3 regions of the Streptomyces sp. NPDC013317 genome follow, and region 1 is predicted to be linked to each of the others. Evidence: riboswitches for the same ligand, from Rfam matches in the RefSeq annotation. Region 1 holds a riboswitch; each other region holds the start of a gene.
What was found. A riboswitch is a leader RNA that binds a small molecule or an ion and turns the genes downstream of it on or off. The one in region 1 is predicted to bind cyclic di-AMP.

Region 1 (9,572 bases):
GGTCCGGATCGGCACGGTACGCGGTGGAATATCGGCTTTCCGTGTTCTTCGTGCCGTCCTTCCCGCATTCTTCGAATGGCACCGTTCTTTGCTGCTCCCCAGGAGGTGAGCGAGTTATGGCCATGCCGCTCCGTCAGTCCATCCGGGTCGGGACCTATCTCATCGAACAGAAGCTCCGCAAGCGGGACAAGTTCCCGCTCATCGTCGAGCTGGAGCCGCTGTTCGCCTGCAACCTCAAGTGCGAGGGCTGTGGAAAGATCCAGCACCCGGCCGGTGTGCTCAAGCAGCGGATGCCGGTCGCCCAGGCCGTCGGCGCCGTCCTGGAGTCCGGGGCGCCGATGGTCTCCATCGCGGGCGGCGAGCCCCTGATGCATCCTCAGATCGACGAGATCGTGCGACAGTTGGTGGCGAAGAAGAAGTACGTCTTCCTCTGCACCAACGCGATGCTGTTGCGCAAGAAGCTGGAGGACTTCACCCCCTCCCGGTACTTCGCCTTCGCCGTGCACATCGACGGTCTGCGCGAACGGCACGACGAGTCCGTCGCCAAGGAAGGCGTGTTCGACGAGGCGGTGGCGGCGATCAAGGAGGCCAAGCGGCGCGGCTTCCGCGTCACCACCAACTCGACCTTCTTCAACACCGACACCCCGCAGACCATCATCGAGGTCCTCAACTACCTCAACGACGACCTCCAGGTCGACGAGATGATGATCTCGCCCGCCTACGCCTACGAGAAGGCGCCGGACCAGGAGCACTTCCTCGGTGTCGAGCAGACCCGCGAGCTCTTCAAGAAGGCCTTCGCCGGCGGCAACCGGGGCCGGTGGCGGCTCAACCACTCCCCGCTCTTCCTGGACTTCCTCGAAGGCAAGGCCGACTTCCCCTGCACGGCGTGGGCGATCCCGAACTACTCCCTCTTCGGCTGGCAGCGCCCCTGCTACCTGATGAGCGACGGCTACGTCCCCACCTACCGGGAGCTCATCGAGGAGACGGACTGGGACAAGTACGGCCGGGGCAAGGACCCGCGCTGCGCCAACTGCATGGCCCACTGCGGCTACGAGCCGACCGCCGTCCTCGCCACCATGGGCTCGCTGAAGGAGTCCCTGAGGGCGGCCCGCGAGACCGTCTCCGGGAACCGCGGATGACGTGACGGGTACGGGAGGGCCCGCGACACCACCGGGCGCGGCCCTCCCGCACGGCCGAACGACGAAAGGGGGCCGAGCATGACGATTCTGGAGAACATCCGGGGGCCACGCGACCTCCGGCCGCTCAGCGGCGCGGAGCTCGACGAACTGGCCGCGGAGATCCGGCAGTTCCTGATCCACGCCGTCGCCAGGACGGGCGGCCACCTGGGGCCCAACCTCGGGGTGGTGGAGCTGACCGTCGCGCTGCACCGGGTCTTCGACTCGCCCGACGACCGCATCCTCTGGGACACCGGGCACCAGAGCTACGTCCACAAGCTGCTCACCGGCCGCCAGGACTTCTCCAAGCTGCGCAGCAAGGGCGGACTCTCCGGCTATCCCTCGCGGGAGGAGTCGGAGCACGACGTCATCGAGAACTCGCACGCCTCGACGGTCCTCGGCTGGGCCGACGGACTGGCCAAGGCCAACGAGGTGTCCGGCCGCCTCGACCACGTCGTCGCGGTCATCGGCGACGGCGCCCTGACCGGCGGCATGGCCTGGGAGGCGCTGAACAACATCGCCGCCGCCGAGGACCGGCCCCTGATCATCGTCGTCAACGACAACGAGCGCTCCTACGCCCCCACGATCGGCGGCCTCGCCCAGCACCTGGCCGCCCTGCGTACCACCGACGGGTACGAGCGAGTCCTCGCCTGGGGAAAGGACGTCCTCCAGCACACCCCCGTGATCGGGCAGCCGCTCTACGAGTCGCTGCACGGCGCCAAGAAGGGGTTCAAGGACACGTTCGCTCCGCAGGGACTCTTCGAGGACCTGGGGCTCAAGTACGTCGGTCCCGTCGACGGCCACGACATCGCGGCGGTCGAGTCCGCGCTGCGCCACGCCCAGCGCTTCAACGGGCCCGTCCTCGTGCACTGCCTCACCGAGAAGGGCCGCGGCTACCAGCCCGCGCTCCAGGACGAGGCCGACCGCTTCCACGCCGTCGGCGCCATGGACCCGCTGACCTGCGCACCGCTCGCCCCCTCGGCCGGACCCTCGTGGACCTCCGTCTTCGGCGAGGCCATCGCCGAGATCGGGGAGGAGCGGCCGGACGTCGTCGCGATCACCGCGGCGATGCTCCACCCCGTCGGTCTGACGACGTTCGCCGAGCGGTTCCCCGACCGGGTCTGGGACGTCGGCATCGCCGAGCAGCACGCCGTCGTCTCGGCCGCGGGCCTGGCCGCCGGGGGACTCCACCCCGTCGTGGCGGTGTACGCGACCTTCCTCAACCGCGCCTTCGACCAGCTGCTCATGGACGTCGCCCTGCACCGGTGCGGGGTCACCTTTGTCCTGGACCGGGCCGGCGTCACCGGCACCGACGGCGCCTCGCACAACGGCATGTGGGACCTCTCCGTCCTCCAGGTCGTGCCGGGCCTCCGGATCGCCGCTCCGCGCGACGCCGAGGAGCTGCGCGCCCAGCTGCGCGAGGCCGTCGACGTCGACGACGCCCCGACCCTGCTCCGCTTCCCCAAGGAGACGGTGGGGGAACCCGTCCCGGCCGTACGGCGGATCGGCGGGACGGACGTCCTCCTGGAGCCCCCGGAGCCCGACGCGGACGTGCTCCTCGTCTCCGTCGGCGTCATGGCCGACGTCTGCCTCCAGGCCGCCGATCTGCTCGCCGGACGCGGCATCCGGTGCACCGTCGTCGACCCGCGCTGGGTCAAACCGGTCGACGAGGCCCTCGTCCCGCTCGCCGAGCGGCACCGGCTGGTCGCCGTCGTCGAGGACGGCATCCGCACCGGCGGCGTCGGCGCTGCCGTCGGCCAGACGCTGCGCGACGCCGGCGTCGACGTCCCGCTGCGGACCTTCGGGATCCCCGACCAGTTCCTCGGCCACGCCAAGCGCGGCGAGGTGCTCGCCGACCTCGGCCTGACCCCGGTGGAGATCGCCGGACGGATCAGCGCCGCACTGACCCGGAAGAAGGGGCGATGAGCAAGGAGTTCGACCTCGCGGCACTGCTCGCCGAACGCGGCGCGGAGCGCTACGACCTGCATACCCGGTACCTCAACCACCAGCTCCCGCGCATGCTGCACACCATCGGTTTCGACAAGGTCTACGTACGTGCCGAGGGCGCCCACTTCTGGGACGCCCAGGGCGGCGACCACCTCGACATGCTGGCCGGCTTCGGCGTGATGGGCCTGGGCCGGCACCACCCCGTCGTCCGCAAGGCCCTCCACGACGTCCTGGACGCCTCGCTCGCCGACCTCACCCGCTTCGACTGCCAGCCGCTGCCCGGGCTGCTCGCCGAGAAGCTGCTCGCCCACAGCCCGCACCTCGACCGCGTCTTCTTCGGCAACAGTGGTACGGAGGCGGTGGAGACCGCCCTGAAGTTCGCCCGGTACGCCACCGGCAGGCCCAGGATCGTCTACTGCTCCCACGCCTTCCACGGCCTGACCACCGGCTCCCTCTCGGTCAACGGCGAGAAGGGCTTCCGGGACGGCTTCGCCCCGCTGCTGCCCGACACCGCGATCGGGCTCGGCGACCTGGACGCCCTGGAGCGCGAACTGCGCAAGGGCGATGTCGCCGGGTTCGTCGTCGAGCCCATCCAGGGCAAGGGGGTGCACGAGGCCCCGCCCGGCTTCCTGCGCGCCGCGCAGGAGCTGCTGCACCGGCACGGGGCCGTCCTGATCGCCGACGAGGTGCAGACCGGTCTCGGCAGGACCGGGGACTTCTACGCGTACCAGCACGAGGACGGCGTCGAACCCGATCTGCTCTGTGTCGCCAAGGCGCTCTCCGGCGGGTACGTGCCGGTCGGCGCGACGCTCGGCAAGGACTGGATCTTCAAGAAGGTCTACTCGTCCATGGACCGCGTCCTCGTCCACTCCGCCAGTTTCGGGTCGAACGCGCAGGCCATGGCCGCCGGGCTGGCCGTGCTCTCGGTCATGGAGAACGAGGGGACGGTGGCGCACGCGCGCCGGATCGGCGAGCTGCTCTCCACCCGCCTCAAGGAGCTCGTGCCCCGCTACGAGTTGCTGCACGAGATCCGCGGGCGTGGCCTGATGATCGGGATCGAGTTCGGGCGGCCCTCCTCGCTGGGCCTGCGCAGCCGGTGGACGATGCTGCAGGCCGCCCGGAAGGGGCTCTTCGCGCAGATGGTCGTCGTGCCGCTGCTCCAGCGCCACCGCATCCTGACCCAGGTGTCGGGGGACCATCTGGAGGTGATCAAGCTCATCCCGCCGCTGATCATCGACGAGGCGGACGTGGACCGGTTCGTGACCGCGTTCACGGCCGTGATGGATGACGCCCACGGAGCCGGCGGACTGATGTGGGACTTCGGAAGGACGCTGGTCAAGCAGGCGGTCGCGCAACGCTGACCGTCGGGACCCGGTGATTTTGCCTCTGAGGCAAGAAACTTGCCTCAGAGGAAACTTCCTGGCGGAATGGAGGCATGGCACACCTCCACGCGGAGCAGTCCGCGGACCCCGCCGCACCGGACGCGTCCGACGCCCTGCCGGACGCGCCGCACGTCGCGCCGCAGCTCCGCGCCCTGCGCAGACGCCGCGGACTGACCCTGGAGGTCGCCGCCCAGCGGGCCGGGCTCTCCCCGGCCCATCTCTCCCGGCTCGAGACGGGTCACCGGCAGCCCTCGCTCCCGATGCTCCTCGCCCTCGCCCGCATCTACGGTACGACGGTCTCCGAGCTCCTGGGCGAGGTTCCGCCCGAGCGTGATCCGATCGTCCGCGCGGACCGGTCCGAGCCCGTCGAGGCGGACGGCTGGACCTACCGCCAGGCCGGCGGGCCGGGCCGCGCCCTTCAGGCGCTCCGCGTCCACGTCCCGTACGCCACCAAGGCCGACATCGTGCGCGTCCACCCCGGCGAGGAGTGGCTCCACGTCCTCGACGGGCAGGTGCGTCTCGCCCTCGGCGACGCCGTGCACGTCCTGGATCCCGGGGACAGCGCCCACTTCGACTCGCTCACCCCGCACCGGATCGGCGCCGTCGGCCGCGGCGGGGCCGAGCTGCTCTTCGTTCACACGCTCATGCAGAGCCCCGCCGCCGAGCTGTGCCTCGGCGACGGAGCCCCGCATCTGCGCTGAGCCCCGGAAAGGGGTCGATATGTCCGAGAAGTCCGCGCCGGTCACCGGCGAGGAGCGCGAGGCCGGCAAGTTCCCCAAGGGGCTGGTGCTCCGGCTCTTCGCCTATCTGGTGGCCGGGCACCTGTTCGCCGGCTTCCTCTATCTGCTCTTCGTGCTCGGCGGGCAGAACCGGTAGCGGCCGGGCCGGGGGTCAGGGTCACACCGCGACGACGAGACGCTCGCGCAGCCGCGCCCGCGTCTCCGGGGTGAGCTTCAGGCCGTCCGTGAGGTAGCCCTCGACCGTCCCCCAGGTCTGCGTCATCGTCTCGAACGCGGCCCGCAGGTACTCGACCCGCGCGTCGAAGAGCGGGCTGAGCAGCTCCATCACCTCGGGTGCCATGGCGTCCGCGGAGGTGGAGCTGCGCCGCACCTTGTAGCGGCGGTGCGGGTCGTTCGACTTCACGTAGTCCGCCTCGATCGCCTCGCGCTCCACGCCCACCGCGAGCAGGGAGATGGCGATGGAGAGGCCGGCGCGGTCCTTGCCGGCCGCGCAGTGCATCAGCGCCGGGACACTGTCCTCGGCCATCGCGTGCAGGATGCCGCTGTGCTCCGCGGTCCGCTCGACAATCATCTTCCGGTACGAATCGGACATTCGCGCCGTCGCCTTGCCGTCGCCGAGGATGCCCCGGAGCTGCTCCAGCTCGCCGGTCCTGACCAGCCTCCAGAACTCCTTGCCGTCGGCCGGGTCGTTGAGCGGTATGTTCACGTTCCGCACGCCGGGCAGTTCGACGTCCGGCCCCTCGATCTTGCGGTCGGCCACATTGCGGAAGTCGAAGATCGTGTGCAGCCCGAGGGTGGAGAGGAACGCGGCGTCCTCCTCGGTGGCGTGCGCCAGGTGGCCGCTGCGGAAGAGACGGCCGAACCGCACCGAACCGCCGTCCACGGTCGGCAGTCCGCCCACGTCCCTGAAGTTGCGCACCCCGGTGAGCTCGGGTTCGGTCGACGGGACCTGTGGCAGCTGCTGCGTCACGAGTGCTCCTGAAGTTCGGCGGATCGGGATCGACTGCTGATCGATTCCTGGGCCAATCATCCCGGGTGATCGGGCCTTCGCCTACCCCCGGGGTATGGGAATGGGTGTTCTGTCCGAATTGGGCTCTTAGGTATAACGCGCCCTGGTTGAAGGGGAGATGGGATTCGGCGCGTGAGCAGCGTCATAGAGGTGACGGACCGTGCCTGATCGTCTTTCGCAATGCCCTTACCGGAAAAGGAGATCGCGGTGACGCCCTCCACGGAGGGTGACCGGAATTCGGCGCGAAATTCCCGCCCGTGATTGCGAACGAAAAGAGGCGGCTTGTTCGCCCCGACCCGCTCGTCTAGCGTCACGCTCAATCCGGTCGGAACCGCCGAATCCTGCCACCGCCCGGAATCCGCACCCACCCACGTACGGCAGGAGCGGGGGACCCAGGTAGTACGCCGTTCCGGTCGTTCCGGGCGGCTCGGGGTGAAGCCGCGTGAAACGCGGCCGGACATCTCCAGTCCGAACCCGACAGCTCACCTCGCAGGCGACGGAGAGGAATTCGCCATGCCCGCAAAGGGTAAGCACCGCCGTCCCAAGGCCAACCCGCTCACGCGTGGATTCGTCGCCGCCGGTACGGGTGGCGCCGTCGTCGCCCTGCCCCTGCTCGGTGCGACCGGAGCCCACGCCGCCGAGAAGGCCGCCCCGTCCGTGACGTCCCACCAGGCCGTCGCCTCCGTCGCCGCGCCCCCCGCCAAGGCCCCGGCCGCCGGGAAGACCGCCAAGCCGAAGACGTACTCCGTCGTCCGTGGCGACTACCTGTCGAAGATCGCCGCCGAGCACCACCTCGCGGGCGGCTGGAAGAAGCTCTACGCGGACAACCGCCAGGTCGTCGGCGAGGACCCGTCGCTGATCCTTCCCGGCATGAAGCTCACCCTCGGCGCCAAGTCGACCGCCAAGGCCGCGCCCAAGGCCGCTCCGAAGGCTGCCCCCAAGGCCGCCCCGAAGGCGGAGAAGTCCTCCTCCGACACGCGCGCCTCCCGCTCCGCCGAGCGTGACCCGGCCGGCACCGCCGCCCCGGCGTCCGCTCCCGCGCAGTCCTCCTCCGCCGGCTGGGTCGCCCCCGTCAGTGGCGGCATCTCCACCCCGTACCGCGCCTCCGGCGCCATGTGGTCCTCCGGCTACCACACCGGTGTCGACTTCATCGCCTCCTCCGGCACCTCGGTCAAGGCCGTCGGCGCGGGCACCGTCTACTCCGCGGGCAACAGCGGCTCGTACGGCAACGAGGTCGTCATCCAGCACGCCGACGGCACGTTCTCGCAGTACGCCCACCTCTCCTCCCTGAACGTCTCCGCCGGCCAGACCGTCACCGGCGGCCAGGAGATCGGTCTCTCCGGCTCGACGGGCAACTCCACCGGTCCGCACCTGCACTTCGAGATCCGTACCGGCCCGAGCTACGGCTCGGACATCGACCCGCTGGCCTACCTGCGCTCGCACGGCGTCAGCATCTGACCCACCGGCAGCACCCGCGGCGGCCCGGCACTCACCAGTGCCGGGCCCCCGCGCGTATTCCGGCTTGGTGGAATCTTGACCGGTGGCGTATCTCACCCGGCGTCAACCCCTCCTTACGTTCGCGTAGGTCACACCCGCAAGGGAAAGATGTGGTCCCGTGGCAGACGATTCGAGATCAAGAGACACGCACGTATTCGGGTCGTACGCGGCGATCGGTGACAGCTTCACCGAGGGCGTGGGGGACCCCGGGCCCGACGGGAGGTACGTCGGCTGGGCGGACCGCTTCGCGGTGCTCCTCGCCGACCGGCTGCCGGAGCACGACGCGTTCCGTTACGCCAACCTGGCCGTACGCGGCCGCCTGCTGGACCAGATCGTGGAGGAGCAGGTCCCGAGGGCGAAGCAACTCGCCCCCGACCTGGTGACCTTCTGCGCGGGCGGAAACGACATCATCCGCCCCGGGACCGACCCCGACGACGTCGCCGAGCGCTTCGAGCGCGCCGTCGCCGACCTGACGTCCGCCGTCGGCACCGTGATGGTGACCACCGGCTTCGACACCCGCGACGTACCCGTCCTGAAGCATCTGCGCGGCAAGATCGCCACGTACACGGCCCACGTCCGGTCCATCGCGGACCGCTACGACTGCCCGGTCCTCGACCTCTGGTCGCTGCGGTCGGTGCAGGACAGGCGGGCCTGGGACGACGACCGGCTGCACCTCTCGCCCGAGGGGCACACCAGGGTCGCGCTCCGCGCCGCCCAGGTGCTCGGCCTGGGCGTACCGGCCGACCCGGACCAGCCCTGGCCGCCGCTCCCGCCGCGCGGCACGCTGGAGGTGCGCCGCGACGACATCAACTGGGCCAGGGAGTACCTCGTGCCGTGGATCGGCCGGCGGCTGCGGGGCGAGAGCTCGGGCGACCACGTGGCGGCCAAGCGCCCGGACCTCATGCCGCTCGGAGACCTCATGCCCCTCTGAGTACGACGGGGGCCGGTATCCGCTCCAGGACACCGCCGGCGAACACGTCGTACAGCGGCAGCGTCTCCAGATGGACGTAGCCGATGTGGCAGTCGCAGGCGGAGAGCGGGCAGGCGCGCGGGCGCAGCGCGGCACGGTACGAACCGTCGTACAGATTGCCCAGCTCGGCCTTGACGAAGTGGCAGCGCCGCACCGTCCCGTCACCGTCCACCGAGATCACCGACTCACCGGTCCGGCAGGGGAGACCGGCTGAGGCGTGCGGTCGGCGGCTGTACGGGAAGAGGGGGTCGAGGGCCGTCCAGGCCCCGGCCTCCTCGTCGGTGTACATGTGCCCCTCGGCCGCGTTCACCCAGAGGTAGACCTCGGGCGGGAGAGCGTCCCGCAGCCGCCCGGCGTGCTCCCGGTGCTCGGGCAGACCGACGATCCCGACGCTGAAGCGCGTCCCCCGGGCGGTCAGCGCGTGGCACTTGGCGAGGAAGCGGTCGTACGGCGTCTGCCCGGGGTGGTACGTGCACCAGAGCGCCAGCGTGCCGGGGTCGGCCTCCGCAAGCCACTCCGTACGACAGCTCAGGTTGGTCTGGATCGCCACCCGCTCGATGTGCGGCAGGTGTGACAGCTCGACGAGCGTCCGCCGGTACCAGGACCGGACCAGTCCCTCGCCCCACGGGGTGAAGAGGATGCGGAGCCGGTCGCCGGTCTGCGCCGCGGCCCAGGCCGAGAAGCGCTCCAGCGCCGCGCGGTCGGCGCGGAGCTGCTCGCGGCTGTCACGACGCTTGGCGAAGGGGCAGTAGGGACAGTCGTAGTCGCAGGAGGCGAGCGGGCCCCGGTAGAGGATGGTCAGGTCCATTCCGTCACCCCGCTACTTCGGCTCGTAGGCGGCCATCGCCGCCC
Region 2 (9,572 bases), on a different contig from region 1:
CCCCTGCCACGGCTCCCGGTTCGCGGCGTCCGACGGCCGCGTGCTGCAGGGGCCGGCGACCGGCCCCCTGGAGCTCCCGGAACGCGGGGACCGGACCTGACGGCCGTGACTCGACCCGGGCCCGGACGAGGACTTCGGCGTCTCCGCGACGCCGGTGCGCGGGTCGGCAGGCCACGCGTCGGACGCCGGCCCCGAGGCTTCACGGTGTGTACGAGGTCTCGGTCCAGACCGTCTTGCCCTGCTCCGTCCAGCGCACGCCCCAGCGGTCCGACAGTTCGCCCGAGATGAAGATGCCGCGCCCGCCCTCGTCGGACGCGCGGGCCCGTCGCAGATGAGGGGCGGCGGTTCCCGCGTCGGAGATCTCGCAGGTCACCGTGTGGTCGGCGGGGTTGCGGATGATCCGGAGCCGGATCGGCGGGACGCCGTGCCGGATCGCGTTGGTCACCAGCTCACTGACGATGAGTTCGATGGCGAACGCCGTCTCCGACAGGCCCCAGTCGTCCAGCCGGCGGACGGCCCAGCGGCGGGCCCCGGAGACGGCGGTGAGGCTGGGTGTGACCTCCTTTGAGGCGACGTCGTCCGCGTCGAGGGGCCGGGTACGGGCGACGAGGACGGCCGCCTGGTCGAGGGGCAGGTCGTGGAGGTCCGAGGCGCTGAGCGGCCGGGGCGGGTCCGCGCCGGCCAGCCGCGCGCGCAGCGCGGTCAGCTCCGGATCGTCGGGGTCGGCCCGGCCGGAAAGCAGGACGAGGGCGCTGCCGGGCGGCGCGGGAATCTCGTCGGCGGCGAACGGCGGCCCTTCCGCGCCCAGCGCGGTGGTCTCCTCCAGGAGACCGTTCCACCAGCTCCCGTCGGGCTGGCCGAGGAGGACGGTCTGATCACCTGCGCGGGCGATCGCGCAGGTCTCGGTGACCGGATCGTGCACGGCGTACACGCACGTGGCCGTCAGCGGCCCGCCCGTACCGGCGTCCACCCGTTCCTCGCCGAGGCGGCGGGTGGTGTCGTCCAGTCGTGCGAGCAGGTCGTGCGGGTCGAGGTCGAGGGTGGAGAGCACCTGTACGGCTGACCTGAGTTGGACCATGGCGGCCATGACGTCGGGGCCGACGCCCACGATATGACCGACGGTCAGGGCGACGCGGCTGCCGGACAGCGGGATGACGTCGAACCAGGCGCCGGTGCCGAGGCCGGTGGGGAGGTAGCGGTGTGCGGTCTCCATCGCGCTCCGGCCGGTGCGGCCGCCCCCGACGAGGTTCCCCTTCAGGGCGAGCGCCACCGCGTGGTCGTGTTCGTAGCGCCGGGCGTTGTCGACACAGACGGCGGTGTGCGCGGCGAGATCCGCCGCGAGGCGCAGATCGTCGTCCTCGAAGGGGTCGGGCCTGCGCGAGCGGGAGAAGCGGGCGACACCGAGCAGCGTGCCGCGCACGGTCAGGGGCACGACGAGGGTGGGCCCGGCCGGGTCCGACTCCTCCACGTACGGGGCGGAGTCGCGCACGTGGCCGCCGGGCACGTCCAGGGCGACCCCCACCTCCGGGACCTCGTCGGCCTCGGGGGGCCATCTGGCCACGCAACGCGGCGTGGCGTCGACCGACGAGGTCGCGTCCGTGTCGAAGCCGTGCAGCTCGGAGGGGGTGAGGGCCACGGTGGCGATGTCGGCCACGGTGGGCACGACGGCCCGGACGAGCTCCCGGGCGCACTGCACGGCGTCCAGGCGGAGCCCCATCCGCGCGTGGACATGGTGCAGCACGGCCAGGCGGCCGCCCGCCCGTACGCGCGGGGTGACGTCGACGGAGGAGGCGACGAGGCCCAGGGGGCGGCCGAGGTCGTCCTCCAGCCGGAAGACGGAGACGGAGAAGACGTGCTCGCGGGCGGGATCCTCACGGGGGTATCCCGTGACTCGACGGTCGAAGAGGGGCACGCCCGAAGCCAGGACCTCGCGGAGGGCGTCCTCCATCGATCCCGTGGCGAAGCGGGAGTAGACCTCGGCGAACGGCCGGCCGACGATCTCCTGCTCGGGGACCCCGCGCATCCCGGTGGCCGCGGAATTTATCCGGAGGACGCGCAGATCGAGGTCGAGCACGTGCAGGCCGACCGGGGACTGGGTGAAGACGGCGTCCAGGACTCCGGAGCGGATGCCTCCCGGGAGCGGGCCGGCGGGCCAAAGACCCCAGCGGCCGGGAGGCTCTCCCTCCCCCACGGGCCCGATCGTGACGCCCTGGGTCAGCATCTCGACATCGACGAGCGTCAGGAGCTCGGTCACCGGGCGGCCCAGGATCTTGGCGCTCTCGACGCCGAGGAGGCGTTCGGCGGCCGGCGTCCAGACGGCTACGACGCCGCTCGCGTCGAAGACGGCGACGGCCTCACGCCCATGGAGGTCGCCACGGCGTCCTTCGGAGGCTTCCTCTTCCGCCCGTTCCTCACGCTCTGCCATCGTGCCTCGCACTCGGCGTCGACTGACGTCTGCGGTCGTCGAAGCAGCGTAACCCCGGGCGCGGACCGGGGCATCCCGGCCAGGACGGGCGCACGACAGCCAGCACACTCGCCCGGAACGTCCGATAATAGGCCTCATGGCCCGTAAGGAATCAGCGCCGCATCCGCCCCCGACCGTGACCGTCAAGGGCCGGGACATGCGGCTGCGCACGATCGGTTTCCTGGTTCTCGCGGCTCTCGCCATCTGGTTCATCGCCGCGAACACCGGCTCGGTGACGATCCGCCTGTGGATCCCGGAGGTCACGCTGCCGCTCTGGAGCGTGCTCACGGTCACTCTGCTCGTGGGGATCGTCCTCGGCCTGTACATCGCCCGTCGGCGCGCCCGGCGCTGACCGGCACCCGCATGGGCGAAAGGGGGCCGAGGCTGGAGCCCGGCGAGGCGCTCACGGCGAACGGCGTCGGCTGTTTCGCCTGGGACCCCGCGACCGGGCGCCTGACCCTGGACGCCGTCGCCCGGACCGTGTTCGATCTGCTGCCGGCGGAGCTCACCGGCCGCGCCGACGTTCTGCGCCCGCGGATCCAGCCGGAGGACTGGTCTCTGCTCTCCGGCCTCTCGGCGGATCTCCTCGCGGGCCGGCGCGACACGTTCAGCGCCTTCTTCCGTGTGCTGCCCCGGGACGGGAGCAACCGCTGGACGCACGCCCGGGGCAGCGTCGCAAGGGAGCCACACGGCGGCCTCCGGGTGGTGGGGGTGGTCGGGGACGCCACGCCGGACCTGGCGCACTCCGCGCTGCGACTACCGGGCGAGGAGGCACAGGATCCGCTGCGCGCCTTGGGCGAGGGCGCGCTCGCACTGGCCCGGGCCATGAGTGTGCGTGAGGTCTCCGCGGTCCTCGGCGACGAGGTGGGCCTGCGCCCGCTCGGCGCGAAGGCGATGTCGCTCGGGGTGCTGGAACAGGGGCGTCTTCAGATGGTGCGCACCGTCCTCGCTCCGGACGCGGCGGGGTTCCCTCGGAAGTCGCGGCTCGCGGACTCCTGGCCGTTGAACGACGCCGTACGCACCGGCCGCCCGCTCTTCTTCACCTCGGTCCACGCCTTCCTGGACCGCTATCCGCGACTGGCCCGCCATCGGCACGGCTTCGACGCGACGGCCGGCGCGTTCCTGCCGCTGGTCGACGACGGGCGTCCCCTCGGCGCCCTGGGCATCTTCTACGACGACCGGTCCGTCTTCACCCTGGCGGACCACACCCTGATGAAGGCCTGGGCGAAGGCGGTCGCCCGAGCGGTCCAGCGCGTGCTGGCGCTCGACCGTTCACGGGAGATCGCCTCGGGTCTGCAGAACTCCATGCTGCCGCGACGGATCCCGGCGATCCCCGGGGGCCGGATCGCGGTGCGCTACCGGACGGCACGACAGGGGGTGCGGGTCGGTGGCGACTGGTACGACGCGGTGGTGCTGCCCGACGGGGGGCTGGGGCTCGCGATCGGTGACGTGCAAGGGCACGACATCGAGGCCGCGGCGCTCATGGGGCAGGTGCGCGTCGCGATGACCGCGTACGCGGCGGAGGGCCACGGGTGCGACAGCGTGCTGGGAAAGGCGTCGGCGTTCCTCGCGGACCTGGACGCCGACCGCTTCGCGACCTGCGCCTATCTGCGGGTCGCGCTGGCCACGGGAGAGGTGTGCGCGGCGAACGCGGGCCATCCGCCGCCGCTGCTCCGCCACGCGGACGGCACCGTCGAACGCCTGCGCCTCGCGGGAGGCCCGCCGCTGGGGCTCCCCTCTGACTGGGGGCTCGCCCCGTATCCGTACACGACGGCTCATCTGGCGCCGGGCGAGACGCTGCTGCTCTACTCCGACGGACTGGTCGAGAAGCCGGGCGAGGACTTCGACGTCGGACTCTCGCGGCTGGCCGCCGCCTTCTCCCACGGGCCTCCGGATCTGGAGGAGCTGGCCGACCACCTCCTCGGCTCCCTCGCGGGCGGACCGCACGCGGAGGACGACGCGGCGCTGTTGATGCTGCGCCGGGACGGCGCCGAAGCCCTCCCGTAGACGACCGACCGCAGGGCGCACGTTGTCGCATTGGTTCGATTGGGGACCAATCAAACCTCCGCGACCTGCTGCCCTTCTTAAGTTCACCAAAGAATTACCGCACGGCCGTATACCTTTAGATGCACCTCCCTCATCCTGTCCACCGTGTGCCAAGCGGGCACGCGGTGACACGAGAGGCGGGGCATGACTCCCATCAGCCGCAGGGGATTCGTCGGGATCGGGGCAGGGCTCGTGGCGGGAGCGACGCTGCCCGCGGGCACGGCGTCGGCCGCCGCCACCGCCGCGACCGGCACCATCACCGACGTCAGGCACGTCGTGATCCTCATGCAGGAGAACCGCAGCTTCGACCACTACTTCGGCAGACTCCGCGGCGTCCGGGGCTTCGCCGACCGGGCGGCTGGAAACATCCCCGGCGGCTGGGGCATGTTCAACCAGCCCAACTGGGGCGGGCGTCAGTACCCGTGGAAGCTGAGCGCCACCCCGCCCGCGGGCGGGGTCGACGGGGAGACCCTGGCTCAGTGCAACGGGGACCTGCCGCACAGCTGGACCTCGCAGCACGCGGCGTGGAACAAGGGCCGGATGGACAACTGGGTCACGGGCGTCGGCAACACCCGCACCCTCGGCTACCTCGACCGCGGCGACATCCCGTTCCACTACGCCCTCGCGGACAACTACACCGTCTGCGACGCGTACTTCTGCTCGGCGCTCAGCGCCACGGGACCGAACCGCACCTTCCTCTGGAGCGGCAAGATCGACGCCTCCAGCAAGGACGGCGGCGAGGAGTCCGGGCTCACCTGGGAGACGTACGCCGAGGCGCTCCAGCGGGCCGGTGTGAGCTGGAAGGTCTACCAGAACGCCCAGGACAACTACGGCGACAACGGTCTCGCGTACTTCAAGAAGTTCACCGACGCGCGGCCCGGAAACCCCCTGTACGACCGCGGCATGGGCTCCGTACCGAAGGTCACCGGGTCCACCCCGGACGACATCGCCGCCGCGATCCGCGCCGACGCGGTCGCCGGGACGCTTCCGCAGGTCTCCTGGGTGGTGGCGAGCGAGGCCTTCTCCGAGCACCCCTACGCCCCTCCGGGCGACGGCGCGCACTTCGTCGACCTGGTCTACCGCGCCCTGGCCGCGAACCCCGAGGTCTTCGACTCGACCGTGCTGTTCCTCAACTACGACGAGAACGACGGCTTCTTCGACCACGTGCCGCCGCCGGTCGCCCCGCCGGGCACCGCGGGCGAGTACATCGACGGCGTGCCGATCGGCCTGGGCTTCCGCGTCCCGATGCTCGTCATGTCGCCCTGGACGCGTGGCGGCTGGGTCAGCTCCGAGGTCTTCGACCACACCTCGGTCCTGCGCTTCATGGAGACCTGGACGGCCGCCCTCGGCACCCCGGCGACCTGCCCGAACATCAGCGCCTGGCGGCGGAAGGTCACCGGGGACCTGACGGGAGTCTTCGACTTCGCGCGCCCGGTGTACGGAGTTCCCACCGGCCTCCCCTCCACCGCCAAGGTCATCGGGCAGTCCACCTGCGGCCCGCTGCCGAACCCGGTGCCCCAGGACAACGCCCTGCCCGCACAGGAGACCGGCACCCGGCCGGCGCGCGCCGTGCCGTACCAGGTCAACGGGAACCTCGACCGGTTCGAGTTCGGGGCGGCGGGCAAGATCCTCGCCTGGTTCTCGATGACGAACCAGGGCGCGGAGGCGAAGCGGGCCGCCCACTTCACGATCCACCCGCACCAGCACCGGGACACCGCGGCCTGGCAGTACACCGTGGACCCGGGCGCGACCGCCACGGACTACTTCAACATCGGGCTCGGGTCCGGGTCGGGCAAGTACGACATCTCGATGATGGGCCCCAACCGCTTCCTGAGGCGCTTCATCGGGGACGCGTCCAAGGCCGGCAAGGCGATCGAGGTGGCGGCGCGGTTCGCGACCGAGCCGGGCACCGGGAAGTCGGCGCTCTACCTCAGGCTGACCAACACCTCCCCCGGTCCCGTGACCTTCACGATCCGCTCGAACGCCTACCGCACGGACGGGCCGTGGACGTACACGGTCCCGGCCGGCTCGTCGCGCGAGGACTTCTTCAACGCGGTGGCGTACAGCAACGGCTGGTACGACTTCACGATCACGGCCGACGTGGACGGCACCTGGTCACGCCGCTACACCGGCCACATCGAGACCGGCACACCCAGCGTCACGGGCTGACACACACCACCACTTCCGACAAAAAGGGACACAAGGGCAATTTCATGCCCTTGTGTCCCTTTTCTTGGCTGGGATGAAATTGCCCGTATGACCGTTTTGGGATCACGGGTGACGTGAATCACGCGAAGAGGACGCAACCTATGCGGAGGGGCGCCTTCCCCTTGTGCCGCACGGCAGTTCGGCTCGGCCGTGATCACCTGGAACGCATTTCTGAATTTCCTGTTCATTTCGCATCCATGCCCCACCTTGTTCCGTCCGACATTCCTCGCCTACGGTCACCTCGACCCGGACGGATCGCCGAATCCTGCCACCGTCCGAAAAAGACCAGCCATTCACCCGTCGGCAGGAGCGGGGGACCCAGTTTTTTCGCCGTCCCGGATTTCCGGACCGGCTTGGGGTGTAGCCGCACGCGTGCGGCCGGGCAGCTCCAGCCCGAACCCGACAGCTCACCCCGCAGGCGCCGGAGAGGAATCCCGCATGTCCGCTCACGGTAAGCACCGGCGCCCCAAGCGACGTCCCCTCAGCCGAGGTATCGCCCTCGCGAGCACGGGTGGAGCCGCGCTGGCTCTCCCCCTCGTGGCCACGGCCACCGCGCACGCGGCGCCGAACACGGCCCCGGCCGTCGCGCCCCTCGAGAAGACCGTCTTCAGCAGCCCGGCGAAGATCGCCGAATCGATTCCCACCGCCGGGAATTCCGCTGCCAAGATCTATACCGTCGTCCGCGGCGACTCCCTTTCCGTGATCGCGCACGAACAGAGTGTGCGGGGCGGCTGGAAGGCGCTGTACAAGGCGAACCGCAAGGCCGTCGGTGACAATCCGTCACTTATTCGTCCGGGTCTGGAACTCACGCTGAGCGGGAAGCCCGCGGCCGCGACGAAGCAGCAGAAGGCCCCGGCGCGTACGACGAGCACGGACCGCGCCGACCGCTCGCAGCAGCGCAGTGCCGCGCCCGGCGCCGCATCGGCCAAGACCGTGACCAAGGCCGCCCCGGCCAAGGCCGCGCCGGTCGCCGCCAAGAGCTACACCAACGACCTCGACGGCTGGATCCGCGAGTCGCTCGACGTCCTGCAGAAGTACGGCATCCCCGGTTCGTACGAGGGGATCCACCGCAACATCATGCGTGAGTCCTCGGGCAACCCCCAGGCCATCAACCTCTGGGACTCCAACGCCGTCAAGGGAACCCCGTCCAAGGGCCTCCTGCAGGTGATCGAGCCGACCTTCCTGGCGTACCACGTGCCCGGAACGTCCATGGACCTGTTCGACCCGGTCGCCAACATCACCGCGGCCTGCAACTACGCCGCGGACCGCTACGGCTCCATCGACAACGTCAACGGACCGTACTGACGGACGCCCTAGAAGTGGTCGGCGAACCAGCCCGAGGCCAGTCGGCCGACCTCTTCCAACGTGCCGGGCTCCTCGAAGAGGTGCCCGGCACCGGCGACGACGACGAGCCGGTTCTCGCAGGTGAGCCGCGCCTGGGCCGACTCGTTCAGCTCCTGCACGAGCGGGTCGCGGCCCCCCACGATCAGCAGCGTCGGAGCGCGTACCTGCGCGAGGCGCGCTCCGGCGAGGTCCGGGCGCCCGCCGCGTGAGACGACGGCGGCCACGTCGGAGAGCGGGTCCGCCGCGGCCCAGAGAGCGGCCGCGGCGCCGGTGCTGGCGCCGAAGTAGCCGATCCGCAGGCCGTCGAGGCCGGGCCGGCCCCCCAGCCAGTGCGCGGCCCGGGCGAGCCGGCCGGCCAGCAGCTCCGTGTCGAAGACGTTGCCGCGGTCGTCGGCCTCCTCCTCGGTGAGCAGGTCGAACAGCAGCGTGCCGAGACCGGCACGGTTCAGGCTCTCCGCGACGGCCCGGTTGCGCGGGCTGTGCCGACTGCTGCCGCTGCCGTGGGCGAACAGCACGATCCCCGGGGCGCCGTCGGGCACCACCAGTTGGCCCGCGAGCCGCACCTCCCCGGCCGGGATGCGCACCTCCGGATCCCGGGCGTCCGCCCCCCGCCCGGAGTGGTGGCGCTCCAGACAGGCGACGACGTCCTCGTCCGGGGTCTGTGAGAAGTCCTCGTAGAACTGGCCGATCGCGTAGAAGAACGCCGGTTCGTGCACGCAGACGGTCTCGTCCGCCTCCCGGCCGATCCGTTCGGGCCAGTCGCTCGGCGCGACCGGCACCGCGAGGACGATCCGCGCGGCCCCCTGGGCGCGCACGACCCGGCAGGCGGCGACCGCCGTGGCGCCCGTCGCCAGTCCGTCATCGACGACCACGGCCGTGCGGCCGTCGAGCCGGGCCGGCGGGCGGTCGCCCCGGTAGCGCCGGGCCCGCTGTGCGAGGACCGCGCGCTCGCGTGACTCGACGGCCGCCAGATCGCCTCCGGAGACACGGGTGTCCGCCAGGACATGGTCGTTGAGGACCCGGACGTCGCCCTCGCCGATGGCTCCCATGGCGAGCTCCGGCTGGAACGGCACCCCCAGTTTGCGTACGAGACAGACGTCCAGGGGCGCGCCGAGTGCGTCGGCGACCTGTTCGGCGACCGGCACCCCGCCGCGCGGAAGCCCCAGAACCACGACGTCGTGGCCCTTGAGATGCTCCAGGCGTGCGGCGAGCTGCCGTCCTGCGTCGGTGCGGTCGGTGAAGTACATCCCGCTCGTCTCCCTGGTCGGAGCGTGTGTGCGGGCGGGTGCGTGCCGCCGCCCGTCAGGCGGGGCGTGCGACGAGGGTCCCGTCCTCGTCGAGGTCCACCCGCGTTCCGTAGGGCCGGCTGGTCCGGCCCAGTACGTCGTGGAGCCAGCGCGCGTCGCGGCGGGGGGCGTGCTCCAGCCGCAGGCGGCGGGCCCGCAGGGGAATCATGCGTACCTCCTGGAGGCGGCCGTCCTCGGGTCTCAGCGTGACGAGGTAGAGGAGA
Region 3 (9,572 bases), on a different contig from region 1:
GGGGCCTCGTCCGGGTGGGCCTTGATCTGCTCCCAGCCGAGTCCGTCGATCAGGAAGACGCAGTTCCGGTCGGCGGGCGACAGCTCGGAGATCCGTGCCTCGAAGCCGGGGACGCCCTGGCCGGCGACGAGCGTCGGGAGGACGTCGGCGAGCGAGGCCGTGCCGTACGCGGGGACCGGTGCCGTGGCGGGGTCGAGCGGGACGGGTTCGTCCGGCCAGCCGGGGGTGACGGCGGTGGGCTGGACCATCAGCGGGTCGCCGCGGTGGCTTCGGAGAGCGACTGGGCGAAGGCGAGGGTCTGGCGCACGGTGTCCGGGCCGTCTCCGGCGTCGCTGACGCGCAGGCTGAGGTCGTCCGCGGTGGCGTTGCCGGTGTAGCCGTGGTCGGCGTCGCAGTTGGGGTCGCCGCAGGCGGCGGGCTCCAGGTCGATCCGCGAGACGGCGCCCCAGCCGATGGTGAGGACGACCTCACGGGGCAGGGTGCCGGGCGTGTAGGACTCCGGGTTGGCGACGACGCGGCTGACGACGACGGAGGAGATCCGGTCGAGCTTGACCGACTCGGTGGACGTCGTGGCGTACGGCGTCGGGGAGCTGTTGTCGGCGGCCTGCTCGTCGGTGTGGCTGACGATGAAACGGTTGGCCGTCAGGACGAGGACCGTGACATGACGACGGACCTCGTTGGAGTCGAACGTGGTCTCCTGGTGCACCACGTACGACGCGATCGCCTCGCCACCGACGGCGGCCTCCACCGCCTCGGCCACGAGGGCCGGGTAGTAGCCGCTGCGCTCGATCGCCGCGCGCAGCCCCTGGGTCGTCGTACCGGTCTTCGCCATGGACTCCATCCTAATCCGTCGGAAGGGGCACTCCGGGACGCTCCGGGGCCGGGTTGAGGCGGGTTTCAGTAGCTCGGAAGGCTGCGGGGACCGAGGTCCGTGCGGGGCGGGGGCGGGGCCAGCCGGACCGTCGCGCCGAGCACGGAGAGGCCGTGCGGGGCGACGACCACGGGCTCCAGCGTGATCGCCACCACTTCGGGATGGTCGTCGACGAGCCGGGAGACGCGCAGCAGCAGTTCCTCCAGGGCGGGTGTGTCGACGGGGGCGGAGCCGCGCCAGCCGAAGAGGAGCGGGGCGGTGCGGATGGAGCGGACGAGTTCGGCGGCGTCGCGGTCGGTGGCGGGGACGAGACGGTGGGACATGTCCCCGAGCAGCTCGGAGGCGGCTCCGGCGAGTCCGAAGGAGAGCACGGCACCGACGGCGGGGTCGATGGCCGAGCGGACGACGGTGTCGACGCCGCGGGGAACCATGGCCTGGACGACAGGCTGGAGCTCGGCGGGCTTGCCGAGCGCCTCGGTCAGTTCGGCGTAGGCGGTGCGGAGTTGTTCCTCCCCCGCCAGGTCGAGCCGTACGCCCCCGAGGTCGGGACGGTGGCGCAGGTGGGGGGCGGTCGTCTTGAGGGCGACCGGGTATCCGAGCCGGGCGGCGGCGAGGACGGCGTCGTCGGGGGTGGGCGCGGGGAGGGTGGGGAGCACGTCGATCCCGTACCGCCCGAGCAGTTCGCGCGCCGCGTCGGCGTCGAGCGTGGCCCCCCGGGTGTCCGTGTCCTCCCCGAGTACGCGCTCGATCTGTGCGGCGGCCCCGCCCTCGTCGATGTCCTCGAACTCGGGCACCCGCCCGGGCTCGGCCGCCTGTCGCCGCCACTGCCCGTACCGCACGGCCTCGGCCAGCGCCCGCACGGCCCGCTCGGCGGCGGGGTAGGCGGGAATCCCCCCGCCGAGGGGCCCGGCGCCGTCTGCGGCGGCCGAGCCCTCGCCGGCGTCGCGGGGGACGGCGGCGCCGGCACGGGGGTGGGCTGCGGCGGCGCCGGCGCCAGGACCGCCCGAGCCGGAGGCGAGATCCCCGGCGCCGCCGGAGCCGCCGGTGCGCGGGTCGCCCATGGCGCCGCCGGAGCCGTCGGCGCCGGGCGCCGGGGTGCCGTCCGCCGATCGGCGCGGCGGCGCGGCGCTGTCCGGCGGCGTCGGCCCGCCGGTCGCAGGGTCGGTGGAGGTCGGGCGGGCGCCCGGGCCCCCGGGCACGGTGGCGTCGGGGCGTACGGGCGCGCCGGCCGGGGGGGCGTTGTCTGGGGCCGCGGGCTCGGGAAGTCGGCGGGCCCGGGTGGGCGGGCGGGTGCTCGTCGCCGCCGAGAGCGCTTCCGCCAGGCCGCCCATCTCCACGTGGACCACCACCACCGGCTTCGCCGGGGACGGGGCGGAGGCGACCGCCTCGCGGAGGTACGCCGCGAGGACCTCGCCGTCGCCGGACTCGACCGCCCCGTTCTCGCCGACCCAGGGGATCGCGGTCACGACGACCGCGTCGCAGGCGTCGTCCGCGAGCGCCGCCGCCAGCGCGGCGCGGAAGTCCGCGGGGCTCGCGCCCGTCGTCAGGTCCAGCGGGCGGTGCGGACGGAGCCCCTCCGTCAGACAGGCGTCGTACGTCAGCAGCCCGAGCGACTCGGAGTTGCCGAGGATCGCCACGCGCGGCCCGGCGGGCAGCGGCTGGCCCGCCAGGAGCAGCCCCGCGTCGACGAGTTCGGTGACCGTGTCGACGCGGATGACCCCGGCCTGCCGGAGCAGCGCCGAGACCGTGGCGTGCGGGATCCGGGTGACCGGCACCCGGTGCCCCGGCGGCGCGCTCCCGCTGTGCCGCGCGCCCTTGACCACGACGACCGGTTTGACCGCCGCCGTGCGACGGGCGAGCCGGGTGAACTTCCGGGGGTTCCCGATGGACTCCAGGTACAGCAGGACGACGTCCGTCTCCGGGTCGTCGTACCAGTGCTGGAGGAAGTCGTTGCCGGAGACGTCGGCCCGGTTGCCCGCCGAGATGAAGGAGGAGATGCCCGCGCCGTGCCGGTGCAGCCCGGCGAGGAGCGCGATACCGATGGCGCCGGACTGGGTGAAGAGCCCGATGCGTCCGGCGGCCGGCGCCTGCGGCGCGAGCGAGGCGTTCAGCCGGACACCGGCCGAGGTGTTGATGATCCCGAACGCGTTCGGCCCGATGATCCGCATCCCGTACGAGCGGGCCTGCCGCACCAGCTCCCGCTGCCGGTCCCGGCCCTCGGCCGTGCCCGTCTCCGCGTAGCCCGCCGAGAGCACGACAAGTCCCCGCACCCCGTGCTCCCCGCAGTCCGCGACCGCCTCCGGCACGCGCTCGGCGGGAACGGCGACGATCGCGAGGTCCACCGGTTCGCCGATGTCCCCGACGGAGCGGAAGGCCGGTACTCCGTCGAGCGTGTGGGTCTCCGCGGGGAGCGCGCGGTTCACCGCGTACGTCCGTCCGCCGAACCCGCCGTCGAGGAGGTTGCGCAGGACCGCCCGGCCCACGCCGCCCGGTGTGCGTCCGGCGCCGACGACGGCGACCGAGCCGGGTGTGAGGAGCCGCTGCACGGAACGCGCCTCCGCCCGCTGCTCCCGCGCGCGCTGCACGGCGAGCGAGCGGTCCGTGGGCTCCAGGTCGAGGTGGAGCCGTACCGAGCCGTCCTCGAAGCTTCGCTTCTGGGTGTACCCCGCGTCGGTGAAGACCTTGATCATCTTGGTGTTCGCCGGCAGCACCTCCGCCGCGAACCGCCGGATGTCGCGCTCGCGCGCCACCGCCGCGATGTGTTCGAGCAGCGCGGACGCCACGCCGCGCCCCTGGTGGGCGTCCTGGACCAGGAAGGCGACCTCGGCCTCGTCGGCCGGCGCGGAGGCGGGCATGCCGCGGTCGTCGATCCGGTCGTACCGCACCGTGGCGATGAACTCCCCGCCGACCGTCGCCGCGAGCCCCACCCGGTCGACGAAGTCGTGGTGGGTGAAGCGGTGCACGTCCTTGGCGGAGAGCCGTGGGTACGGCGCGAAGAAGCGGTAGTACTTCGACTCGTCGGAGACCTGCTCGTAGAAGCTGACCAGCCGTTCGGCGTCGTCGGCGGTGATGGGCCTGATGCGTGCCGTGCCGCCGTCGCGGAGGACCACGTCCGCTTCCCAGTGGTCGGGGTAGGCGTGCTCCGGCTGTGTCGCCTGGGCCGCCTGTGGCGACTGCACTGCCTGTACCGGCTCCCCCGGCCGGCCCGGCTGTTCCGACGCGCTCTGCATGGGGCAAGCCTACGGCCGGGGTCCGACACGGGCACCGGTCGCGCGGCACCTGTGCGCCATGCAAGGTAAGGAGGACCGATCGGCCCTCGCGCGGGGGCCGGAGGTCGGCCACGAGCACCCCGCGGCCTGTGGGAGACTGGTCTAGACAACCCGCTTGAGACTTGAAGGGCAACACCATGGCTGAGCGCCGCGTCAACGTCGGCTGGGCCGAGGGCCTGCACGCCCGCCCCGCCTCCATCTTCGTCCGTGCCGCCACGGCCTCCGGCGTCCCCGTGACGATCGCCAAGGCCGACGGCAACCCGGTCAACGCCGCGTCGATGCTCGCGGTGCTCGGTCTGGGCGCGCAGGGCGGCGAGGAGATCGTTCTCGCTTCGGACGCCGAGGGCGCCGAGGTCGCGCTCGACCGTCTGGCGAAGCTGGTTGCCGAGGGGCTCGAGGAGCTTCCCGAGACCGTCTGACCCGATCTCCGAAGAAGCCGCGCACGCCGGAACACCGGCGGCGCGGCTTTTTCGTCCCCCCGATTCCGCGGGCACATTCCCTGCGACGCATCACGGACAGCGAATTGTGCACGGCGCGTCGCGCACTGCGCATTTCCGAGTGCCATTCCGGGCGGACGTCATTCCAGGCGGACGCCGATCCGGACAAGCACCATTCCGGGCAGGACAGAACCGGCCCGCGAAATTCAGTGCTCTTTGTATACGGCCCGCTCGTTAATTCCGGACGCTCGCGGTGTTTACGACATGTTGCGAAACCCTCACGCGCCCGTGCTCCGGGCGCTTCAGCCGGTGCAGCACCAGTGACCGCTCGGCGTGCGTCGCGGTCAGCGCACGGGCCCGCTCCGCGTCGCCGCGTGCCACCGCGTCCACGATCGCCCCGTGCTCGGCCCACGCCTCGGCCGGCTGGGCCGGGAGCTCGATCGCGTACATCCAGTCGATCTTGTGCCGCAGCTGGGTGAGCAGGGCGCTGAGCGCCGGGCTGCCCGAGGCCTGGGCCAGCGTCTCGTGGAACCAGCCGCCGAGCGGGCGCAGGTCCTCCGCCTGGCCCCGCCTGGCCCGCTCCTGCCCCAGCCTGACCAGGCCCCGCAGCACCTTGAGGTGCGCTTCGGTGCGGCGCTGCGCGGCGCGCGCGGCCCCCAGCGGCTCCAGCAGGGACCGGACGTCCAGCAGGTCCGCCGCCTCCTGCTCGGTGGGCTCGGCGACCTGGGCGCCCGCGTGGCGGCGGGTGATCACGAAGCCCTCGGACTCCAGGGTGCGCAGCGCCTCCCGGACGGGGACGCGGGAGACTCCGTAACGGCGGGCGAGCTGCTCCTCCGTCAGCCGGCTGCCGCGCGCGAAGACCCCGGTGACGATGTCGTCCCGGATCGCCGTGCATACAGAGTGCGCGGGAATGCGCATGTTCGACCTCCGCCTTGATCCGCGCGAAACCGGTTCTCCGGCGACTCTATTGCAGCAGGGCTTTGTTTCCGACGGCTCTCAAGGATCCATGGATATGTTTTCGGTCAGCGAAAAGCCCCGGCTCGGTACGAGCCGGGGCTTTTCTGAGAAGCCGGGAAAGACCTCGAACGGTCAGACGTTCACACCACGCGCGCGGAGGTACGCGATCGGGTTGATGTCGGAGCCGTACTCGGCGGTGGTGCGGGCCTCGAAGTGGAGGTGGGGCCCCGTGGAGTTGCCGGTCGAGCCGGAGATGCCTATCTGCTGGCCCGGGGTGACGGACTGGCCGACCCCGACACTGATGGCGGAGAGGTGACCGTACTGGGTGTACGTGCCGTCGTTCATCCGGATGACGACGTTGTTGCCGTACGCACCGCCCCAGCCCGCCTCGACGACGGTGCCGGAGCCGACGGAGACGACCTTGGTGCCGGAGGCGGCGTGGAAGTCGACGCCGGAATGGCTGCCGGAGGACCAGAGCGCACCGCCGGTCTTGTAGCCGGTGCTGACGTACGAGCCGGCCACGGGGAGCTGGAAGGAGTTCAGGCGCTTGCGCTCCGCCTCACGGGCGGCGCGCTCCTTGGCCTCGCGGATCTCCTTGGCGCGGGCCTCGGCCTTGCGCTTCGCCTCGGCCCTGGCACGGGCCTCCGCCTGGCGCTTCGCCTCGGCCTCGGCGGCCTCGCGCTCCTGGGCGGCGGCCTGGGCGTCGATGGTGTCGGCGAGCGAGTCGGCGGCGATGATCTGGGTCAGCCCGGTGTCCTCGACCGAGGGGGCAGCGTCCGCGTCGACGGCGAGTGCCGGGGAGGCGAGGGTTCCGATGACGCCGGTGGTGGCGAGGGTCGCGACGCCGGCGATGCCGGCGGTGCGGCGCGACAGACGACTCGGACCACGATGCTTCCCGGTGGCACGGGTGAACGCCATGTAGGGGCTGTTCCTTTCCTTCCTTCTCGCCTACCGGGTTAGCTGACGGGTTCGGAGCAGGAAGGTCTCCTACGGGCCCCTCCGCACGGGTGCGAAGGCGTCCGATTCACCCCAGGGACTTCGTGTGGGTCCCCGGCTCCCCAGGCTCGCGCCTGACGGGGACTCGGCGATGACTGTCCGATGCCGCGGGTGCGGCGGGTGCAACTGGCGAACAGCCGGATTGACGCTAAGCGGACCGTCTTTCAATCACCAAACAGACACGCCTGTTTGTAAGACATGCCACAGGCCATACAGCCACCGTCCGCAGCAATACGGACAAAGAGGAGGACCCCGACGTACCGTGACGTCGGGGTCCTCCGGTGCCGCCGGACGCGGCGGCACGGCGACTCGATCAGCCGGTGACGACGGTCACTTCGCCGAGGCCGAGGGCGCGTACGGGCTCCTCGATCTCCGACGCGTCACCCACGAGCACGGTGACGAGTCGGTCCACGGGGAAGGCGTTGACGACCGCGGCCGTCGCCTCCACCGTGCCGGTCTCGGCGAGACGCGCGTACAACTGCGCCTGGAAATCGTCCGGAAGGTGCTGCTCGACCTGGTCGGCGAGGGTCGCGGCGACCGAGGCGGCGGTCTCGTACTTGAGCGGCGCCACGCCCACCAGGTTCTGCACGGCCACATCGCGCTCGGCGTCCGTCAGACCTTCCGCGGCGAGGGTGCGCAGCACCTTCCACAGGTCGTCAAGTGCCGGACCGGTGTTGGGGGTGTCGACGGATCCGCTGATGGCGAGCATCGAGGCGCCGTTGCCCTCGCCGTCGGAGCGCAACACCTGGCCGAAGGCACGGACACCGTAGGTGTAGCCCTTCTCCTCGCGCAGGACACGGTCCAGGCGGGAGGTGAGCGTGCCACCGAGGCAGTACGTGCCGAGGACCTGGGCCGGCCAGACACGGTCGTGCCGGTCGGCGCCGACGCGGCCGATCAGCAACTGGGTCTGGACGGCACCCGGGCGGTCGACGATGACCACACGGCCGGTGTCGTCCGCCGTGATCGGCGGGACCGGGCGCGGCTCGGCGGTGTCGCCCGTCCAGGCGCCGAGCGACTCGGCGAGCACCTTGTCCAGGTCCACGTCGGTCAGGTCGCCGACGACGACGGCCGTGGCCGTGGACGGCCGGATGTGCGCGTCGAAGAAGGCACGGACGGCGGCGGCGTCGATCGGCTCCACCGTCTCCTCGGTGCCCTGGCGCGGCCGGGACATGCGCGAGTCCGCCGGGAAGAGCTCCTTGGAGAGCTGCTTGGCCGCCCGGCGGGCCGGGTTGGCCGCCTCGTGCGGGATCTCGTCGAGCCGGTTGCGCACCAGACGCTCGACCTCGGTCTCGAGGAACGCCGGCGCGATCAGGGCCTCGGAGAGCAGCCCGAGCGCCTTGGGCAGCCGGGAGACGGGGACCTCCAGGGAAACTCGTACGCCCGGGTGGTCGGCGTGCGCGTCGAGCGTGGCGCCGCAGCGCTCCAGCTCGGCGGCGAACTCCTCGGCGGTGTGCTGGTCCGTGCCCTCGGAGAGCGCGCGGGCCATGATCGTGGCGACACCGTCGAGGCCCGCGGGCTCGGCCTCCAGCGGTGCGTCGAGGAAGATCTCGACGGCGACGACCTGCTGGCCGGGGCGGTGGCAGCGCAGCACCGTCAGGCCGTTGTCCAGCGCTCCGCGGTCCGGGGCCGGGAAGGCCCAGGGCCGGGCAACCCCCGGCTCCGGCTGCGGGTGGAACGTCATGTTCGTCAAAGACGCGGCAGCGTCGGTCACTGGTCCGCTCCCTCTTCCTCGTCGCTGTCGGCCTGGTCGGCGTCGTTCTGTTCGGTGCCGACCGGCTCGTAGACCAGCACCGCGCGGTTGTCCGGGCGCAGCCGGGCCGCGGCGGCGGCCCGCACCTCCTCGGCGGTGACGTCGAGGACCCGGTTGACGGCGGTCAGGGCGAGCTGCGGGTCGCCGAACAGGACCGCGTAGCGGCAGAGTTCGTCGGCGCGGCCCGCGACCGTGCCGAGCCGGTCCAGCCACTCGCGCTCCAACTGGGCCTGCGCGCGCTCCATCTCCTCGGGCGTCGGGCCCTCGGCGGCGAACCGGGCCAGCTCCTCGTCGACGGCGGCCTCGATCACGGGCACCTCGACCCCGCCGGACGTCTTGACGTCCAGCCAGCCGAGCGAGGGCGCGCCGGCCAGGCGGAGGAGACCGAAGCCCGCGGCCACGGCCGTACGGTCGCGGCGGACCAGACGGTTGTGGAGCCGGGACGACTCGCCGCCGCCGAGGACGGTCAGGGCGAGGTCGGCGGCGTCGCACTCGCGCGTGCCGTCGTGCGGAAGCCGGTAGGCGGCCATCAGCGCGCGGGCCGGGACCTCCTCCTCGACGACCTCGCGCAGCTGCTCCCCGAGGACGTCGGGCAGCGTGCCGTCGCGCGGGGGCAGCTTGCCGTCGTGGGACGGGATGGAGCCGAAGTACTTCTCGATCCAGGCCAGGGTCTGCGCCGGGTCGATGTCGCCGACGACCGAGAGGACCGCGTTGTTCGGCGCGTAGTACGTGCGGAAGAAGGCCCGCGCGTCCTCCAGCGTCGCCGCGTCCAGGTCGGCCATGGAGCCGATCGGCGTGTGGTGGTAGGGGTGGCCCTCGGGGTAGGCCAGCGCGGTCAGCTTCTCGAAGGCCGTGCCGTAGGGCACGTTGTCGTACCGCTGACGGCGCTCGTTCTTGACGACGTCCCGCTGGTTCTCCATGGACTCGTCGTCCAGGGCGGAGAGCAGCGAGCCCATGCGGTCCGCCTCCAGCCAGAGCGCGAGCTCCAGCTGGTGCGTGGGCATGGTCTCGAAGTAGTTGGTGCGCTCGAAGCTCGTCGTGCCGTTGAGCGAGCCGCCCGCGCCCTGCACCAGCTCGAAGTGGCCGTTGCCGTGGACCTGCTTCGAGCCCTGGAACATCAGGTGCTCGAAGAGGTGGGCGAGGCCGGTGCGGCCCGCGACCTCGTGGCGGGAACCGACGTCGTACCAGAGGCACACCGCGGCGACCGGGGTCAGGTGGTCCTCGGAGAGCACCACGCGCAGGCCGTTGGCCAGCCGGTGCTCGGTCGCTGTCAGGCCGCCGGAGCCGGCCTC

Region 2: another riboswitch for cyclic di-AMP. It lies ahead of ACZ3IJ_RS11200 (transglycosylase SLT domain-containing protein); the one in region 1 lies ahead of ACZ3IJ_RS30300 (M23 family metallopeptidase).
Region 3: another riboswitch for cyclic di-AMP. It lies ahead of ACZ3IJ_RS00490 (M23 family metallopeptidase); the one in region 1 lies ahead of ACZ3IJ_RS30300 (M23 family metallopeptidase).

What each region holds. Positions count from the first base shown of each region.
Region 1 is NZ_JBVHDX010000015.1:37,295-46,866, reverse strand. Features, by position in the region: gene ACZ3IJ_RS30335 (phosphorylase family protein) at 1-109, shown strand, start outside; gene hpnH (adenosyl-hopene transferase HpnH) at 117-1,139, shown strand; gene dxs (1-deoxy-D-xylulose-5-phosphate synthase) at 1,218-3,101, shown strand; gene ACZ3IJ_RS30320 (aspartate aminotransferase family protein) at 3,098-4,483, shown strand; gene ACZ3IJ_RS30315 (helix-turn-helix domain-containing protein) at 4,558-5,205, shown strand; gene ACZ3IJ_RS30310 (DUF6126 family protein) at 5,225-5,380, shown strand; gene ACZ3IJ_RS30305 (tyrosine-protein phosphatase) at 5,402-6,214, opposite strand; cyclic di-AMP (ydaO/yuaA leader) riboswitch at 6,592-6,762, shown strand; gene ACZ3IJ_RS30300 (M23 family metallopeptidase) at 6,767-7,711, shown strand; gene ACZ3IJ_RS30295 (SGNH/GDSL hydrolase family protein) at 7,869-8,681, shown strand; gene ACZ3IJ_RS30290 (STM4011 family radical SAM protein) at 8,668-9,528, opposite strand; gene ACZ3IJ_RS30285 (STM4012 family radical SAM protein) at 9,541-9,572, opposite strand, start outside.
Region 2 is NZ_JBVHDX010000003.1:519,972-529,543, forward strand. Features, by position in the region: gene ACZ3IJ_RS11175 (FAD-dependent oxidoreductase) at 1-100, shown strand, start outside; gene ACZ3IJ_RS11180 (PAS domain-containing protein) at 200-2,425, opposite strand; gene ACZ3IJ_RS11185 (LapA family protein) at 2,562-2,816, shown strand; gene ACZ3IJ_RS11190 (SpoIIE family protein phosphatase) at 2,828-4,471, shown strand; gene ACZ3IJ_RS11195 (phosphocholine-specific phospholipase C) at 4,655-6,679, shown strand; cyclic di-AMP (ydaO/yuaA leader) riboswitch at 6,996-7,152, shown strand; gene ACZ3IJ_RS11200 (transglycosylase SLT domain-containing protein) at 7,157-8,023, shown strand; gene ACZ3IJ_RS11205 (phosphoribosyltransferase family protein) at 8,032-9,309, opposite strand; gene ACZ3IJ_RS11210 (CapA family protein) at 9,365-9,572, opposite strand, start outside.
Region 3 is NZ_JBVHDX010000001.1:117,933-127,504, reverse strand. Features, by position in the region: gene ACZ3IJ_RS00515 (alkaline phosphatase family protein) at 1-248, opposite strand, end outside; gene ACZ3IJ_RS00510 (DUF5998 family protein) at 248-832, opposite strand; gene ACZ3IJ_RS00505 (bifunctional acetate--CoA ligase family protein/GNAT family N-acetyltransferase) at 898-4,101, opposite strand; gene ACZ3IJ_RS00500 (HPr family phosphocarrier protein) at 4,278-4,559, shown strand; gene ACZ3IJ_RS00495 (GntR family transcriptional regulator) at 4,812-5,495, opposite strand; gene ACZ3IJ_RS00490 (M23 family metallopeptidase) at 5,667-6,452, opposite strand; cyclic di-AMP (ydaO/yuaA leader) riboswitch at 6,466-6,631, opposite strand; gene ACZ3IJ_RS00485 (M16 family metallopeptidase) at 6,844-8,211, opposite strand; gene ACZ3IJ_RS00480 (M16 family metallopeptidase) at 8,238-9,572, opposite strand, start outside.